3 regions of the Mesorhizobium sp. C399B genome follow, and region 1 is predicted to be linked to each of the others. Evidence: predicted binding sites of a transcription regulator. Region 1 holds the regulator's gene; each other region holds the start of a gene.
The links. The regulator PhoB, encoded in region 1, activates phosphate uptake and scavenging genes when phosphate is short. The targets are predictions, from matches to a motif close to TGTCATNNANCTGTCAT.
Positions count from the first base shown of each region.

Region 2: a site for PhoB is predicted at 2,731-2,747, ahead of NLY36_RS13930 (alkaline phosphatase D family protein). Genes of this name have one in related genera too.
Region 3: a site for PhoB is predicted at 2,946-2,962, ahead of olsB (l-ornithine N(alpha)-acyltransferase). Genes of this name have one in related genera too.

Region 1 is NZ_CP100472.1:2,608,462-2,614,222, reverse strand. Features, by position in the region: gene pstA (phosphate ABC transporter permease PstA) at 1-933, shown strand, start outside; gene pstB (phosphate ABC transporter ATP-binding protein PstB) at 951-1,775, shown strand; gene phoU (phosphate signaling complex protein PhoU) at 1,817-2,521, shown strand; gene phoB (phosphate regulon transcriptional regulator PhoB) at 2,538-3,227, shown strand; gene NLY36_RS12390 (ROK family protein) at 3,258-4,493, opposite strand; gene xylF (D-xylose ABC transporter substrate-binding protein) at 4,759-5,761, shown strand, end outside.
Region 2 is NZ_CP100472.1:2,918,718-2,924,478, reverse strand. Features, by position in the region: gene NLY36_RS13950 (hypothetical protein) at 1-37, opposite strand, end outside; gene NLY36_RS13945 (hypothetical protein) at 64-507, opposite strand; gene NLY36_RS13940 (TetR/AcrR family transcriptional regulator) at 584-1,201, opposite strand; gene NLY36_RS13935 (MFS transporter) at 1,275-2,558, shown strand; gene NLY36_RS13930 (alkaline phosphatase D family protein) at 2,819-4,393, shown strand; gene NLY36_RS13925 (hypothetical protein) at 4,441-4,719, opposite strand; gene typA (translational GTPase TypA) at 4,917-5,761, shown strand, end outside.
Region 3 is NZ_CP100472.1:2,255,370-2,261,130, forward strand. Features, by position in the region: gene acuI (acrylyl-CoA reductase (NADPH)) at 1-318, shown strand, start outside; gene NLY36_RS10685 (response regulator) at 461-2,749, shown strand; gene olsB (l-ornithine N(alpha)-acyltransferase) at 3,026-3,901, shown strand; gene NLY36_RS10695 (trimeric intracellular cation channel family protein) at 4,016-4,648, opposite strand; gene grpE (nucleotide exchange factor GrpE) at 4,795-5,424, opposite strand; gene NLY36_RS10705 (hypothetical protein) at 5,684-5,761, shown strand, end outside.

The DNA.
Region 1 (5,761 bases):
GCCCGCGTCCAGCTGCGCGACATCGTCTCCGCCGATCCGTCGGTGATCGGCAGGACGCGTGACGTCGACATCCTGGCTGCCGCGAACCTCGACTCGGCCTTCAAGGGCCAGATCGACCTCGGCGTCGATGAAGCGCGCCGCAAGGTGTCCAACCAGCAGATCGACTGGATGAACAAGCTTAAAGCCGACGGCGTGATGGCCGAGCATTTCAACACCGGCCTGTTCACCTATGGCGCCTCCAGCCGGCCCGAAACGTCGGGCATGGGCGTGGCGATCATCGGCTCGTTCTACATGATGGTGATCGTGCTGTTGCTGGCGCTGCCGATCGGCGTCGCCGCCTCCATCTATCTGGAGGAGTTCGCCAAGAAGAACCGCTTTACGGACCTGATCGAAGTCAACATCAACAATCTCGCGGCGGTGCCGTCGATCGTCTTCGGTCTGCTTGGCCTTGCCGTGTTCATCAACTTCCTCGGCATGCCGCGCTCGGCTTCCTTCGTCGGCGGCCTGGTGCTGACCTTGATGACATTGCCGACCATAATCATCGCCACGCGCGCCGCCCTCGCCGCGGTGCCGCCGTCTATCCGCTCGGCGGCCCTAGGTCTCGGCGCCTCCAAGATGCAGATGGTGTTCCATCACATCCTGCCGCTTGCCGCCCCAGGCATCCTTACCGGCACCATCATCGGCCTGGCGCGTGCGCTCGGCGAGACAGCACCGCTGCTCTTGATCGGCATGGTCGCTTTCGTCGCCGATTATCCGACGACGCCTTTCGATCCGGCGACCGCGCTGCCGGTTCAGATCTATATGTGGGCAAACGAGGCTGAGCGCGCTTTTGTCGAGCGCATGTCCGGCGCCATCATCATCCTGCTCGTCTTCCTCATGGCCATGAACATCACCGCGATCGTGCTCCGGCGCCGGTTCGAGCGGCGCTGGTAGAAAAAAGGCAATTTGGTATGAACATCATGACCGAACAGTCCCTTGAGAATGCAGTGGGCGACAAAATGAACGCCAAGTCGAACGAAGTCATCAAGATGCGCGGCGACAAGGTCGGCGTGTTCTATGGCGAGAAGCAGGCGTTGTTCGACGTCAATCTCGACGTCCGCCAGAACCAGGTGACGGCGCTGATCGGCCCGTCCGGCTGCGGCAAGTCGACCTTCCTGCGCTGCCTCAACCGCATGAACGACACCATCGATTCGGCGCGGGTGACCGGCAAGATCACGCTCGATGAAGACGACATCTACGACAAGAACATCGATGTCGTCGAACTGCGCGCCCGCGTCGGCATGGTGTTCCAGAAACCCAACCCGTTCCCGAAGTCGATCTACGAGAACGTCGCCTACGGCCCGCGCATCCATGGGCTGGCCAAGCGCAAGTCCGACATGGACCAGATCGTCGAGCAGAGCCTGAAGAAGGCTGCGATCTGGAACGAGGTCAAGGACCGCCTGCAGGAGCCCGGCACCGGCCTGTCCGGCGGCCAGCAGCAGCGCCTGTGCATCGCGCGCGCCATCGCCGTGTCGCCGGAGGTGATCCTGATGGACGAGCCCTGCTCGGCGCTCGATCCGATCGCCACCGCCCGTGTCGAGGAGCTGATCGACGAACTGCGCCAGAACTACACGATCGTCATCGTCACCCATTCGATGCAGCAGGCGGCGCGCGTCTCGCAGCGCACGGCGATGTTCCATCTCGGCTATCTCGTCGAGGAGGGCGCCACCGACAAGATGTTCACCAACCCCGACGACAAGCGCACCCAGGACTACATTACCGGCCGCTTCGGCTGAGCCGTCCGGCGGGTGAATTTTCAGGCACGAGGACCAAGATCATGGGTGAACATACCGTCGCCTCCTTCGATGAAGAGCTCGGGCAGATCAGCAAGCTGATCCGCGACATGGGCGATCTGGCAGGCTCGATGGTCAGCGGCTCGACCAGGGCGCTGCTCAATTCGGACAATGCGCTGGCACAGCGTGTCGTTTCCGACGACGCCATCATGGATGCGCGCCAGCGCGAACTGGACGACCGCGCCATCACGCTGATCGCCAAGCGCCAGCCGATGGCCAACGATCTGCGCGCCGTGGTCGGCTCGATCCGCATGGCGGGCGACCTCGAGCGCATCGGCGATCTCGCCAAGAACATCGCCAAACGCGTCGGCACCGTGGGCTTGAGCGTCACGCCGCGCGACCTCTCGCACTCCATCGATGCCATGGCGCAACTGGTGCTGATCCAGGTGCAAGGCGTCGTCGAGGAATATGCCGCCACCGATGCGGCAGCTCTTGCAAAACTCAGGAATGACGACGAGCGCATCGACGTCAAATACACGTCCGTGTTTCGTGAGCTTTTGACCTACATGATGGAAGACCCTCGCAACATCACCGCCTGCACGCATCTCTTGTTCTGCGCCAAGAATCTTGAGCGCATCGGCGATCATGTCACCAACATCGCCGAAAATGCGTATTATGTGCTGACCGGCCAGCAATTGCCCGCCAATCGTCCGAAGCAGGACGAGACGGCGATGGCCACGCCGGCCTGATGAGGGTGAACTGCCTATGATCGCGCCACGCATCATGGTCGTGGAGGACGAGGAGCCGCTAGGCGTGCTCCTCCGCTACAACCTCGAATCCGAAGGCTATCAGGTCGAGGTGGTGACACGCGGGGACGAGGCCGAGATCCGCCTGCAGGAAAACGTGCCCGATCTCCTGGTGCTCGACTGGATGGTGCCGGCTGTCTCCGGCATCGAGCTCTGCCGGCGGCTTAGAGTGCGGCCCGAAACCGAGCGGCTGCCGATCATCATGCTGACCGCGCGCGGTGAGGAAAGCGATCGCGTGCGCGGCCTGTCCACCGGCGCCGACGACTATCTGGTCAAGCCATTCTCGACGCCGGAGTTCATGGCGCGCGTGAAGGCGCTGCTGCGCCGGGCCAAGCCGGAAGTGCTGTCCAGCGTGCTCAAGGTCGGCGACATCGTGCTCGACCGCGAGTCGCACCGTGTCTACCGCAAGAAGAGCGAGATCAGGCTCGGACCGACCGAGTTCCGGCTGCTCGAATTCATGATGCGCCATCCCGGCCGCGTGTTCTCGCGCAGCCAACTGCTCGACAATGTCTGGGGCGAGACGATCTATATCGACGAGCGAACCGTCGACGTCCATGTCGGGCGCTTACGCAAAGCGGTCAACAACGGCCGCATGCCGGATGTCATCCGTACCATTCGCGGCGCCGGCTACGCGATCAGGGAAGACTAGGATGCTGCGCGTCGCGCCGTTGCCGGCCATTCAGGCGACATGCTTGCCGGATTTGGCCTGAATGCCCGGCGCGAAAATCTCCTGATCGACGAAGCCGAGCGCGCGCATGGCACAGCCTTCGCGGATCAGCGGCAGCTCGTTGGGCTCGGTGTCGAAGGAGATCGATTTCGAGTGCTGGCCGCCGGCGGTCTGGGCGATCGCTTCGCGCAATGCCGGCTCGATCAGGTCGAAGGCGGCGGCGCTGACGCCGACCATGGCGACGGGTGCCGGATCGATCAGCGCAAACAGGCTGCCGAGGCCGAAGCCGAGCGCCTCGCCGGCCTTGCGATAGGCTTCGCGCTCCGGGCCGTCGGTTTCGCGGGCGCGCGCGGCGAGTGCGCGCATATCAGCGTCGCTGATATCGACCGGCTCGGCATCCTCGCCCATCATTTTGGCGCTGCGCCAGATGGCGTAGTTTCCGGCATAGGCTTCCACGCAGCCGCGCCGCCCGCAGCGGCAGAGCGCGCCGCCCGGACGGTGGATCATGTGGCCGAACTCGCCGCCCGAGGAATGGGTGCCGGTGAACAGTTCGCCTTTCAGCACCAGGCCCATGCCGATGCCGTGCGATAAGAGGATGGCGATAAAATTGTCGCGGTAGCGCTCGGGCTGGCGCCATTGCAGCGCCACCGCCATCATGTTGCAATCGTTCTCCATGGTGGCAGGAATGCCGAATTCCGCTTCCAACATGTCGGCGAAGGCAATGTCGGTCAGTGGCGTGATCGGCGACCACAGCATGGCGCGCGCCTGCGAATCGGTGATGCCCTGGATGCCCATGGCAATGCGGGCGATGCTCTGGACATCGAGGTCGGGATCCTCAAGCCGCCGCCGGACGATTGCTACGCATTCGCCAATCAGCTCGTCGCGCGGCTTGGTCAGCGTGTCCAGCCGGCGCTGTTCCTCGGCGACGACGTGGCCGGCATAGTCGATGACGGTGACGGACAGGAAATTGAGCGACAGCACGACGGTCATCACCGCCGCCGCTTCCGGGTTGAGACCAAGGCCCACCTGCGGCCGGCCGCGTTTCAGTGCGCCGGTCTCGCCAGGTTTGCCTTCAATCAGGATGCCTTCTTGAATCAGATCAGACGAGATTGCCGATATGGTCGAGTGGCTGAGGCCGGTGGTCGCCGCAATCTCGGTCCGCGACGGCTGGCCGGCCCGGCGCACGGCTGAAATCACCATCGCACGGTTGCGACGGCGCAGATCGTCGTGGCGGATTCCAACCGACATTTGTTTCCTCCCGGCCTCCTCGCGCCTCATGATAGTGAAGGCGTTCGACGGCACCAGCCAAATATTGGCAGACGCCGGCAGCCCTGTCATTGTTTATTGCGGACCTCGAAAAAATTCGGCACGGCCATCAGAATCCATCAGAATCGATGTTGACAGCGCGTTATCATTGAACCAGTATTTTTTCGAGGCTCGAAAAAATAGCGCCTCTGTGTGCCGGCCCTCGGGCCAGTTTTGTCGCGCCGCACGCGGCGCAGGGAGGATTATGATGAACAGATTTGCAGCCGCCATGCTGGCGGGTGTCGCCATGTCGCTGGCGCTGATGTCGGTCGCGCAGGCGAAGGACAAGGTCATCGGCGTGTCGTGGTCGAACTTCCAGGAAGAGCGCTGGAAGACCGACGAGGCGGCGATGAAAACGGCGATCGAAGCCGCCGGCGACAAGTACATTTCGGCCGACGCGCAGTCCAATCCCGGCAAGCAGCTGACCGACGTCGAAAGCCTGATCTCGCAGGGCGCCAACTCGCTGATCATCCTGGCGCAGGACGCCTCGGCCATCGGCCCGGCGGTGCAGAAGGCGCTGGACGAAGGCATTCCGGTCGTCGGCTATGATCGCCTGATCGAGAACAAGGACGTCTTCTACCTGACCTTCGACAACAAGGAAGTCGGCCGCATGCAGGCCCGCGAAGTGTTCAAGGCGAAGCCCGAAGGCAACTATGTCTTCATCAAGGGCTCGGGCTCGGATCCGAATGCCGATTTCCTGTTCTCGGGCTCGATGGAAGTGCTCAAGGAAGCCATCGACTCGGGCAAGATCAAGAATGTCGGCGAGGCCTATACCGATGGCTGGCTGCCGGCCAACGCCCAGAAGAACATGGAACAGTTCCTGACCGCCAATGACAACAAGGTCGATGCCGTGGTTGCGGCCAATGACGGCACCGCCGGCGGCGTTGTCGCCGCGCTGACGGCGCAGGGCCTTGCCGGAACGGTTCCGGTCTCGGGCCAGGACGGCGACCATGCCGCCCTGAACCGCATCGCGCTCGGCACGCAGACGGTGTCGGTGTGGAAAGACGCGCGCGAACTCGGCAAGAACGCCGCCGAGATCGCCTCGCAGCTTGCCGATGGCAAGAAGACGGGCGACATTGCCGGCGCCAAGGACTTCACCACGCCTGGCGGCAACACCGTCAAGTCGCTGTTCCTGACCCCCGTCGCGATCACCAAGGACAACCTCAACGTCGTCATCGACGCCGGCTGGATCAAGAAGGACGAAGTCTGCA
Region 2 (5,761 bases), 310 kb from region 1:
GGCCGGCAAGGGCAAGCGAGAGCAGAAGAGCGCGCATGGCGAATAATCCCTGTGGTTATTTCGCTATCGGGCTCTGAGCCTCGCAAAAAAATATAGCGCGTACAAAGCGGAAAACGAAGCGGCTGCAACGAACGCCTGGTAGTCCATCCAGCAGATTGCGAGGAGTGACGCGCAGGCGGCAAGCAGGACGACGGGAACAAAAACATCCAGGTATAAAAATACCAAAGCGACTGCGCTTATCGACGCGATCAGAATGCGCGCCGTTTGGGTAATGCCGTGTGCCTTGCCGTCGAAATACATCCCAACATACATCGCAACCGATGCGACCAAAAACAGAAAAAGCACTCTGCGCAGAACGGCCTCCTTGACCCTGTGCTCGTTCAGGTCGAAGACCGTGGCAATATCCCTCTTTTCCTCGTGCGAGATCAACGCCAGGTCGCCCCGCTTCATGTAATTGATCCCGAACATTTTTTTGAGATCGTCCAAAATCGTCTGAGCAATGTTCAAGTCGTTACCTGCGATTCTGTTTTGATCGCTGACATGACAGCGATATTGCTTGCGGTTGGAATGGATCGCAAGAGGTCTATTTCTTCAAGCTCGCCTCGATCAGCAGGTCGGCGTTGCGGGCGACCGCTGCCGCCGGGCCGCCGAGGCCGAAGAGCTGGCCACTGATATAGGCGCCTTCGATCAACAGCAGCAGGCCGTCGCCGAGCGTCTCAGGGTCTTTAGCGCCCATCGCTGCGGCCATCGCGCGCAGGCGGTGGCGCAACTCCTGCTTGTTGGCCTCGCTGACGACGCGCGCCGGATGGCCATGTGCGGGATATTCCACCGCCGCGTTGGTCATGCCGCAGCCGCGATAGTCCGGCCTTTGCGTGCGCTTGCCGACGCGAGTCAGGAAAGCCCTGAGCTGTGCCCGCGGGTCGCCGGGATGGGCAGCCACGGCTTCGTCGAAACGCTCCCAATACTCACGGTCATATTGCCTGAGATAGGAAGCGGCGAGCTCGTCCTTGGAGGGAAAGCTGCGGTAGAGGCTGGGCTTGGTGACGCCGGCGCGCTTGACGATCTCGTCGACGCCGATCGCCCGGATGCCGCGGCGGTAGAACAGGTCGTAGGCCACGTCGAGGATTTTCTTGGCAGCCTTGGGCGGTGCGGCTGCATGACCGTCCTTGATGGTCAGTTCAATATTTTTGTCCGTTGGCATGGTATGACTCGATTGACGTGTTACCGATCGGTACGTATACATGTCCTCACCCTGCAACGTACCGGTCAGTAACATGATAGCTCAATCCCGTCCCTTTGGCCAGCGCTACGCTTTCGTCGTGGTTGGCGTCATCTTCCTTTGCCTGTTGATCGCGGCCGGGCTTCGTTCCGCACCCTCGGTGATGATGCTGCCGTTGGATAAAAGCTTCGGCTGGGGGCGCGATACGGTTTCGATTGCCGCTGCGATCGGCATCTTCCTTTACGGCCTGACCGGGCCGTTTGCCGCCGCATTGATGGAGCGTATCGGCTTGCGCCGCACGCTGCTTGCCTCGCTTGTGATCATGTCGGGCTCGACCGCGCTCAGCCTACTGATGACCGAGCCCTGGCACCTGTTCCTCACCTGGGGCGTGTTTTCCGGCATCGGCTCCGGCGCGGTCGCCACCGTGCTCGGCGCCACCATCGTCAACCGCTGGTTCAAGACCAATCGCGGCTTGGTGATGGGGCTGATGTCGGCCTCCAGCGCCACCGGCCTGTTGGTGTTCCTGCCGCTGCTGGCATCGCTCGCCCAGTCGGGCGGCTGGCAGCCCGTCGCTATCGCCGTCTCGATCGCCACCGCCTGTCTTCTGCCGCTGGTCTGGCTGTTGGTTCCGGAGCGTCCCGCTTCGATCGGCATGGTGCGCTATGGCGCCGGGGCGGATGACGTGCCGCCGGTATCGCCGGCATCGCAAGGCAATTTCCTGGCGCATACGCTGAACACGCTACGCCGCGCTGCCCGCACCCGCGTCTTCTGGTATCTGTTCGCCACGTTCTTCATCTGCGGCTTCACCACCAACGGGCTGGTCGGCACGCATCTGATCTCCTTCTGCGGCGACATGGGCATCCCCGAGGTACAGGCCGCGGGCCTGCTGTCGCTTATGGGCATTTTCGACCTGATCGGGACGACGCTCTCGGGCTGGCTCACCGACCGTTTCGACCCGCGCAAGCTGCTCGGCGTCTACTACGGCATTCGCGGCCTGGCGCTGATCTATCTGCCCTATTCCGGCTTCTCGGCGACCAGCCTGATCATCTTCGCGGTGCTCTACGGTCTCGACTGGATCGCCACCGTGCCGCCGACGCTCAGGCTCGCCAACGAGGCCTTCGGTGACCGCAGCGGCCCGATCGTGTTCGGCTGGATCGTAGCCGGCCACCAAGTCGGCGCCGCCACCGCCGCCGCCTTCGGCGGCACCATGCGCGAATTGCAGGGCAATTACGAACTGGCTTTCCTGATCGCCGGCATGACGGCGATCGTGGCTGCGTGTCTGTCGCTGCTGATCAATACGAGCAGGCCGGCTTTCGATCCGGAGCCGCAAGCGGCGTAAGGCGCGGTACTAATCTCCCCCCTCAGGGGGGAGATGGCCGCGAAGCGGCCAGAGGGGGTCCGTGCGACCGGACTCAGCCTCTTGCGCAGAGGTCGGCGCTCCAAGCGAGGCGACCCCCTTCTGTCGCCTTCGGCGACATCTCCCCCCTCAAGGGCGGAGATCACCTGTCGATTGTTATCAAAGTTTCATCTTCCCGAGATGTGGCTGAAACATTGAAGCTGGAGCTTGCTGGCACCGTTCGAAGCCATCAGGAGACAGCCATGAACAAGATCTCGTTGACCCGCCGCGCTTTCGTCACCTCTGCCAGCGCCGCAGGTCTGCTCGGCGCATCGGGGCTCGCTTTGCCCTATTATTCGCGCGCCAGCCAGCGCCCGGCCTTCACCCATGGCGTCCAGTCCGGCGATGTCGATGCCTCGAGCGGCATGGTGTGGACGCGCACCGACCGGCCTTCGCGCGTCATGTTCGAAGTGTCGTCGACGGAAAACTTCGCCAATGCGACGCGGCTGGCGCCGCTCGATACCTCGCCGGCCAGCGACTTCACGGTCAAGCGCCTGCTTACCGACCTCGCCTCCGACCAGGATATCTTCTACCGGATGACTGCCGCCGACCTGTCGGATATCAACGCCGTTTCCGAACCGATCGTCGGCCGTTTCCGCACAGCACCCGCCTCGAAGCGCGACATAAAATTCGCCTGGTCGGGCGACACGGCCGGCCAGGGCTGGGGAATCGATGAGACCGGCATGAAAACCTACGCCACCATCGCCAGGCACACGCCGGATTTCTTCCTGCATTCCGGCGACACCATCTATGCCGATGGCGCCATGAAGGACGAGGTAGACCTGCCTGGCGGCGGCAAGTGGAAAAACGTCGTCCTGATCGACGGCAAGCGCAAGGTGGCCGAGACGCTGGATGAGTACCGCGACCAGTGGAAATACAACATGATGGACAAAAACGTTCTGGCCTTGAGCGCCATCTGCCCGACCTTCTACCAGTGGGACGATCACGAGGTGCTGAACAACTGGTCGGATTCGAAGAATCTCGGCGCCGACAGCCGCTACACCGAAAAATCCATCCATGTGCTCGCGGCGCGTGCGGCGCGCGCCTTCCATGAGATGACGACGATCCGCTACGAGCCGTCCGAGCCCGGCCGCGTCTACCGCAAGATCGCGCATGGGCCGCTGCTCGACGTGTTCTTCCTCGACATGCGCTCCTATCGCGGCCCGAACGGCCCCGACATGCAGGAGGACATGACGCCGCAGTCACGCATGCTGGGCGAACAGCAGACGAAATGGCTGAAGCGCGAGCTGACGAATTCCAGGGCGACCTGGAAGATCATTGCCGCCGACATGCCGCTCGGCCTCGTCGTCTGGGACGACGGCGCCAAGAAGGTCGGCGCGGAAGCCATCAGCAATGGCGACAATGGCCTGCCCAAAGGCCGCGAGCTCGAGATCGCCGACCTGTTGCGCTACATCAAGACTGCCGGCATCACCAACACGGTCTGGTTGACCGCCGATGTCCACTACACGGCGGCGCACTATTACAACCCCGACAAGGCGCGGTTCCAGGATTTCAATCCTTTCTGGGAATTCGTCTCGGGCCCGATCCACGCCGGTACCTTCGGTCCCAATGATTTCGACATGACCTTCGGCCCGGAGCTGAAATTCATCAAGGCGCCGACCACCGAACAGGGCCAGAACCTGCCACCCTCGGCCGGCCTGCAGTTCTTTGGCCTGGTGGACATTTCAGGGGCGACAGAGCAGCTGACCGTGCGGCTGATGGATCGCGACGACATCGAGCTTTACAAGGTGACGCTCGATCCGGTGCGGTCGGCGTAAGCCTTTGGGTCGGTGCGAAGGATCGCTATGCCTGGAATGGGCAGCCGTCAGTCCGGGTAGCAAACCGTCGGAATCTTCGGCCACACCGCGCTGTCGCAGCCTGCAACCTGCTGCCTCTGCTTGAAAGAGGCGCTGACCGGGCCGGTGACCACGGGGTCGACGCCATCAGGGGCGTCGGCAAACATCTGCTCGGCCGTCCGGTCGGACGACGAAGCCGGATTGGCTTCCTTCACCGTGGCGGCCGATTGAGCGGCATTGGCCGCCAGCACGGCAGCGAATGCGACCGAAGCGATGAGGGGCCAAAATCGGTTGAGTTTGTCGGTCATGAATTTCGAACTACCCGGGCCCAGAAAGGTTCCCGCCTTGGTTAACAAAACCATCTCACACCGAGATGCTTAAGATTTGATGAGTATTTGGTGGTGCGCCTCCTCTTTCGCAATTGCGAAAAACCCTGTATGAGCCGCGCAACCGAAAGAGGCGGCGCCTTTTGGCCTGCTGCCTGCAACGCTCCCGAGACCACAAAATGAAAATTCGTAATATCGCGATCATCGCGCACGTCGACCATGGAAAAACCACCCTCGTCGACCAATTGCTGCGGCAATCCGGTTCCTTCCGCGACAATCAGCGCGTCGCCGAGCGCGCCATGGATTCCAACGACCTCGAAAAGGAACGCGGCATCACCATCCTGGCCAAGGCGACCTCGGTCGACTGGAAGGACACCCGCATCAACATCGTAGACACCCCCGGCCACGCCGATTTCGGAGGTGAGGTCGAGCGCATCCTGTCGATGGTGGATTCGGCGATCGTGCTGGTCGACGCGGCCGAAGGCCCGATGCCGCAGACCAAGTTCGTCGTCGGCAAGGCGCTCAAGGTCGGCCTGAAGCCGATCGTCGTCATCAACAAGATCGACCGTCCGGACGCCCGCCACGTCGAAGTGGTCAACGAGGTGTTCGACCTGTTTGCAGCGCTTGACGCCACCGACGAGCAGCTCGACTTCCCGATCCTCTACGGTTCTGGCCGCGATGGCTGGGTCTCGGAAAATCCGGAAGGCCCGAAGGACCAGGGCCTGGCGCCGCTGTTCGACCTCGTCATCAAGCATGTGCCGGAGCCGACCGTTCATCCCGGCCCGTTCCGCATGATCGGCACCATCCTGGAAGCCAATCCCTTCCTCGGCCGCATCATTACCGGCCGTATCGAGAGCGGCACGCTGAAGTCCAACCAGGCGGTCAAGGTGCTCCACCATGACGGCACGCAGATAGAAACCGGGCGCATCTCCAAGATCCTCGCGTTCCGTGGCCTTGAGCGCCAGCCGATCGAAGAGGCGCAGGCGGGTGACATCGTCGCCATTGCCGGCCTGTCCAAAGGCAC
Region 3 (5,761 bases), 350 kb from region 1:
GTCGGCAGCCACACGCTGGCCAATGTGCTGTCGATGACCGCCTATGGCGGCGCGGTCGCCGCCTGCGGCCTGGCGAGTGGCATGGATCTGCCGTCGAGCGTCGCCCCGTTCATCCTGCGCGGCGTCTCGCTGCTCGGCATCGATTCAGTGATGGCGCCAAAGGCTGTGCGGCTGGAAGCCTGGCGCCGCATCGGCAGCGATCTTGATCTCAAGAAGCTCGCCGGCCTGTCGACGACCATCGGCTTCGACGGCATCATCACCGCCGCCCATGACATCGTCGAGGGCAAGATCAGGGGCCGCGTGGTTGTCGATATGTGAGGCTCCCGAAGCATGATCCCGAAAGGGAATCAGGTTTCGGAAAAGATCAGGCGATGCGGAAAACCGCCAAAAATGCATGACCGCTAAAATTCGAACGATCCGCCGCGCTTTTCCATAATCTCTATCTGGCAAGGAGTTCCGCATGATCGCGGAGTCCGCCAGGAAAGAGAAGAGCCGCGCCGAAAGCATCGACGGGCCGAACCCGGCGACGCCCAAGCGGCAGCATGTTGCCGCGCCGCCGCTGGCGCCGGATTTGCCGCGCCCCACGTCCGAGGGCCTGCCGTTCCTGACGGTGGTCGCCAGTGTCGTGCTGGCGGGCCTCTCCCACCTCACCGGTGCGCCGATCTTCATCACCCTCGGCCTGCTGGCGACAGGCGTTGCCGGCGTCGCCATGCACCTGCGCAACCGCCGCACCGTCCACCGCGCGACGGCCTTGCTCGACGAAACCGCCGCGCGCAGCCGCGCCGAGATCGAGACGCTGGCCGACCGCATGTGGGAGATGCAGGAGAGCGAGGAGCGTTTTCGCGGGCTGATCGATGCGCTCGGCGATCTCGTCGTCCACCGCGACCGCGACGGCCACATCGTCTATGCCAACATGGTTTTCGCCGGCCTCGTCGGAACCGATCAGCGCGACCTTGCCGGCAGGACTCTGGCCGACCTCGGCATCGATGTCGGTATCGTTCCCGACGCCGCCTTTTCGGATCACGAATGCCTGAGTTCCACCGACGTCTCCATCCGCACGCCGAACGGTCCGCGCTGGTTCTCGTGGATCGAACTGTCGGTGCGCGACAAGGATAGCGGCGCCGTCTCGCACCGGGCGATTGCCCGTGACATCACCGCCCGCAAGCGCGCCGAATCCTCGTTGATCACCGCGCGCGAGCGCGCCGAATATGCCAGCCAGGCCAAGTCGCGCTTCCTCGCCACCGTCAGCCATGAGATCCGCACGCCGATGAACGGCATCATGGGCATGGCCAAGCTACTGGCCGACACCAATCTGTCGCCCGAGCAGCGCACCTATGTCGGCGCCGTCTCGACCTCGGCCAGCGCGCTTTTGGCGCTCATCGAAGACCTGCTCGACTATTCCAAGATCGAGGCCGGCCGCTTCGACCCGGAACCGCAGCCGACATCGTTGCGTGAAATTGCCGACAACATCATCGAACTGATGGCGGCGAAAGCCTTCGCCAAGAACATCGGCCTCGGCTGTCATGTCGAGCCCGACGTGCCACAGATGATCATGGCCGATCCGGGAAGAGTCAGGCAGGTGCTGCTCAACCTGATCGGCAATGCGATCAAGTTCACCGACACCGGCGGCGTGCTGGTTTCGGTTGCACGGGCCCGCACCGAAACCAGCGACCGCATCTGCTTCACCGTCGCCGACACCGGCCCTGGCCTGCGCGAAGAGGATATGGAGCGCATCTTCGAGGAGTTCGAACAGTCCGACGGCACCTCGACCCGCACCCATGGCGGCGCCGGCCTCGGTCTGGCCATATCGAGGCGCCTGGTCGCCGCCATGGGCGGTGCCATTTCGGTGTCGAGCCGGCTTGGCGAGGGATCGGAATTCGTCTTCGAGATCCCGGCCGCAGGAGCAACCGAAGCACCGCAGAACCGGCAGAACATCCTGGCCGGCCGGCGCGCCGTGATCGTGTCGAAGAACGCCGTCGAGGCGGACGCCATCGCCCGCACCATCCGCGCCCATGGCGGCGCCGTCGACGTCGCCGCAACCGCTTCCCAGGCGACGCCCTTCGCCGAACATTGCGATGTGCTGTTGATCGACGCGGCCCTGGAGGACGGCGACGGCAGACTGCTCAAGCGCCTGCGCCAGAGTGGCTTTGCCGATTGCGAGGCGATCACGCTGATCGCGCCGACCGACCGCGGCATGCTTGGCGAATTCCGCACCAACGGCTACGCCACCTTCCTGGCGAGGCCGGTGCGCGGCGAAACCCTGCTGCGCGTGCTGCTGACCAGTCATGCCCCTGCCTTGCCGCCGCCCAAGCCGGAAAAGACCGGCGCGTCCTCGCTTCGTGCCCATGGCGGGCGCCAGCAAGGTTTGTCGGTGCTGATCGCCGAAGACAACGACATCAACGCCATGCTTGCCCGCGCCACGCTTTTGAAGGCGGGACACCGCGTGAAAGTGGTCGGCAATGGCAAGGCCGCGGTCGAGGCGGTGACCGAAGCCGGGCTGAAAAATCGCTTCGATGTGGTGCTGATGGATTTGCACATGCCGGTTATGGACGGGCTGGACGCGATCGCCGCCATCCGCCGCCACGAGGAGGAAATGGCTGTGCCGCCGGTTCCGATCATGGTGCTTTCGGCCGACAGCCAGGAAAAGACCCGCCACACCGTGCTCGCCCATGGCGCCAGCGGCTTTGTCACCAAGCCGCTCGATCCCGACGCGCTGGTCCATGCCGTCGAGGGCCAGGTGGCCGCCTGAATTCATGTCGCTCAAAAGTGGCCCCGGTTTTGAGAAGACGACATGCACAAAACAAAGACTTGAAGCGCGTCGCGTGAATCGTCCCAGCGCGACGCGCTTCAAGGCGACGCTGGCGCAATCCTCGCGTCACGTAGGTAGCCGAATGAGGGTTTTCGCCAGCCGACGAAGTATTGCCCGTCGCGCCGTATCACGGTACTGTCACAATCCTGTTGCACCTACACCGTATCCCCGTGCCAAGAGGGATGGCTCGAAGGAGAATCACTCGTGCATACAGTTATGCCGGAATGTGACACTCGGCCCAGCGCAGGCGGCGCTTTGCTCGCCGCGCGGAACGCCGATGCCGTCGCAACAGGCGCACCGCTGGGCCGTATCGGCAATCTCGAAGTGCGGCTTGCCCGCAATGAGGCCGAGATCGCCGCCGCCCAGGAAGTGCGCTACCGGGTGTTTTATGACGAGCTTGGCGCCAGGAAGGACCTGTTCCAGGCGCAGGACCGGCGCGACGCCGACCGCTTCGACCCGCTGTGCGACCATCTCCTCGTGCTGGACACTTCGATCTCCGGCCCCGAGCATCGCCGCATCGTCGGCACTTACCGCCTGCTGCGGCAAGAGATTGCCGCGACCGCCGGCGGCTTCTATTCCGAAGGCGAGTTCGAACTGACCAAGCTGATCGCCCGCCATCCTGGCCAGCGCTTCCTTGAGCTCGGCCGCTCCTGCGTGCTGCCGGAATACCGCTCGAAGCGCACCATCGAGGCGCTGTGGCAAGGCATCTGGGCCTACATCAACCACTATGAGATCGGCGTGATGACCGGTTGTGCCTCGTTCCCTGGCACGGTGCCGGCTGCGCATGCCGAGGCGCTCACCTACCTTGCCCATCACTGCCGGACCAACTCCGCCTGGGATGTGCGGGCGGTCTCCGGGCGCTATTGCTCGATGGACCTGATGCCGATCGAGGCGGTCAACGCCAAGGCGGCGATTGCGGCCATGCCGCCGTTGGTCAAGGGCTATCTGCGCGTCGGCGCCCGCATCGGCGACGGCTGCGTCATCGACCGTGAGTTCTCCACCGTCGATGTGTTCGTGGTGATGCCGGTCAAGGAAATCGGCGCTCGCTACGTCAACTATTATGGCGGGGAAGCGCAGCGCTTTGCGGCGTGAGGCAGTAGGCAGTAGCCAGTAGGCAGTAGTGAAGGCTGCCGCGAATTGCTGACTATTCCCTATTCCCTATTCCCTATTCCCTATTCCCTATTCCCTATTCCCTAATCCCTCTCCCTATGGAATATCCTCCGGTCGCCGTCCCGGGCGGCTCTTGTAGGACGGAAAGGTCCAGCCGAATTTCAGCGCGCCGCCGCGCACCAGGAAAGCCGCGACGAAGCCGGTGATATCCGAGGCGAGCGGCGGCAGGCCGGCAAGATCGCCAAGTGTGTAGAGGCCGGCGCCCGCGAGTGCGGCGGTGACGTAGATTTCGGGCCTGAGCAGCACCGATGGCTCGCCGGCCAGCAGATCGCGCAGGATGCCGCCGAACGTAGCGGTCAGCACGCCCATAACAACGGAGACGACCGGCGAGCCGGTGATGGCCAGCCCCTTGGCCGCGCCCATTACCGAAAAGGCCGCCAATCCGATGGCGTCGAGCCAAAGCAGCCATTTCCAGCGGGATTCGACGCGGTGAGCGATGAAGAAGACCAGCACCGCAACCGCCGCGCAAACCAGCACATAGCCGGAGTTGGCGACCCAAAAGACGGGCAGGTTGAGGATGACGTCGCGAAGCGTGCCGCCGCCAATGCCGGTGACGCTGGCCAGAAACAGGAAGCCGATAATGTCGAGCTGCTTGCGCGAAGCCGCCAACGCCCCGGTCGCGGCAAAGACGGCGACGCCGGCATAGTCGAGGAGGTCGATGGGCGTCAGGGACATGAGGCAGTAGGGATTGGGCAGTAGGGATTAGGAATTAGGGAAAGTATGAATAACACGAAGCCGCGCGATTGATACGCCTGCCTATTCCCTATTCCCTATTCCCTATTCCCTATTCCATATTCCTATTCCCTTTTCCCTATTCACGCATCCTTCTCGGCCTGCTCGTTCACCGGCCCCGGCTCGACCGGCGCTTCGGTGGCCGCGATCTTGGGGCCGCCCTTGGCGACCCCGACCATGGCCGGCCGCAGCACGCGCTCGCCGATCGAATAGCCCGGCTGCACGACCTGGACGACGGTGTTGGCCGGCACATCGGGATTGGGCACTTCGAACATCGCCTGGTGGAAATTCGGGTCAAACTTCTCACCTTCTGGCTCAAGCTTCTTCACCCCATGCCGTTCCAGCGTCGACAGCATGGCGCGCTCGGTGATCTCGACGCCGTCGATCAGCGCCTTGAAGCCGGCATCTCCGGCCGCTTTCGCCTCGGCGGGGATAGCATCGAGCGCGCGGCGCAGATTGTCCGACACCGACAGCATGTCGCGGGCGAAATTGGCCACCGCATAGGCGCGCGCATCATGCACGTCGCGGGCGGTGCGGCGGCGCAGATTCTCCATCTCGGCCGCGACGCGCAGCGCGCGGTCCTTCAGCTCCTCGTTTTCCTTCAGCAGCCGCACCAGCGCTTCATAGTCGCCGTCGATGCCGCCTTGCGTGCGCTCGGCCTCGGCCGTTTCGATATCCTCGGGCGCGCGTTCGTCTTTTGTCTGGTCGCTCATCGCCATTTCCCGTCATTCGAATGGTTTGGATTCGCGCCCGATATCGAGGTTTGGCGGCCAAAAATCAAGGGGCAAGCCCAGGAGGACGCCCAACAGCAGGCAATGTTGCGGGCTGCCCGTCGGACTTGGTGCGGGACGCAAAGACGTTCAAAATTAATTCAAACTTTACCGTAACGGCAGCCTTTGCTTGCCAATACCCCGCTATGGGGAACCATTCAAAGCTTGGAGGAGTTTTGAAACCGACACAGGATTTGAGACAATGGACCGCAATACTGGCAACAGAAGCGAAGAGCTCGCCGCCGACATCAGGCGCCAGTTCGGCACCGAGGCGACGACG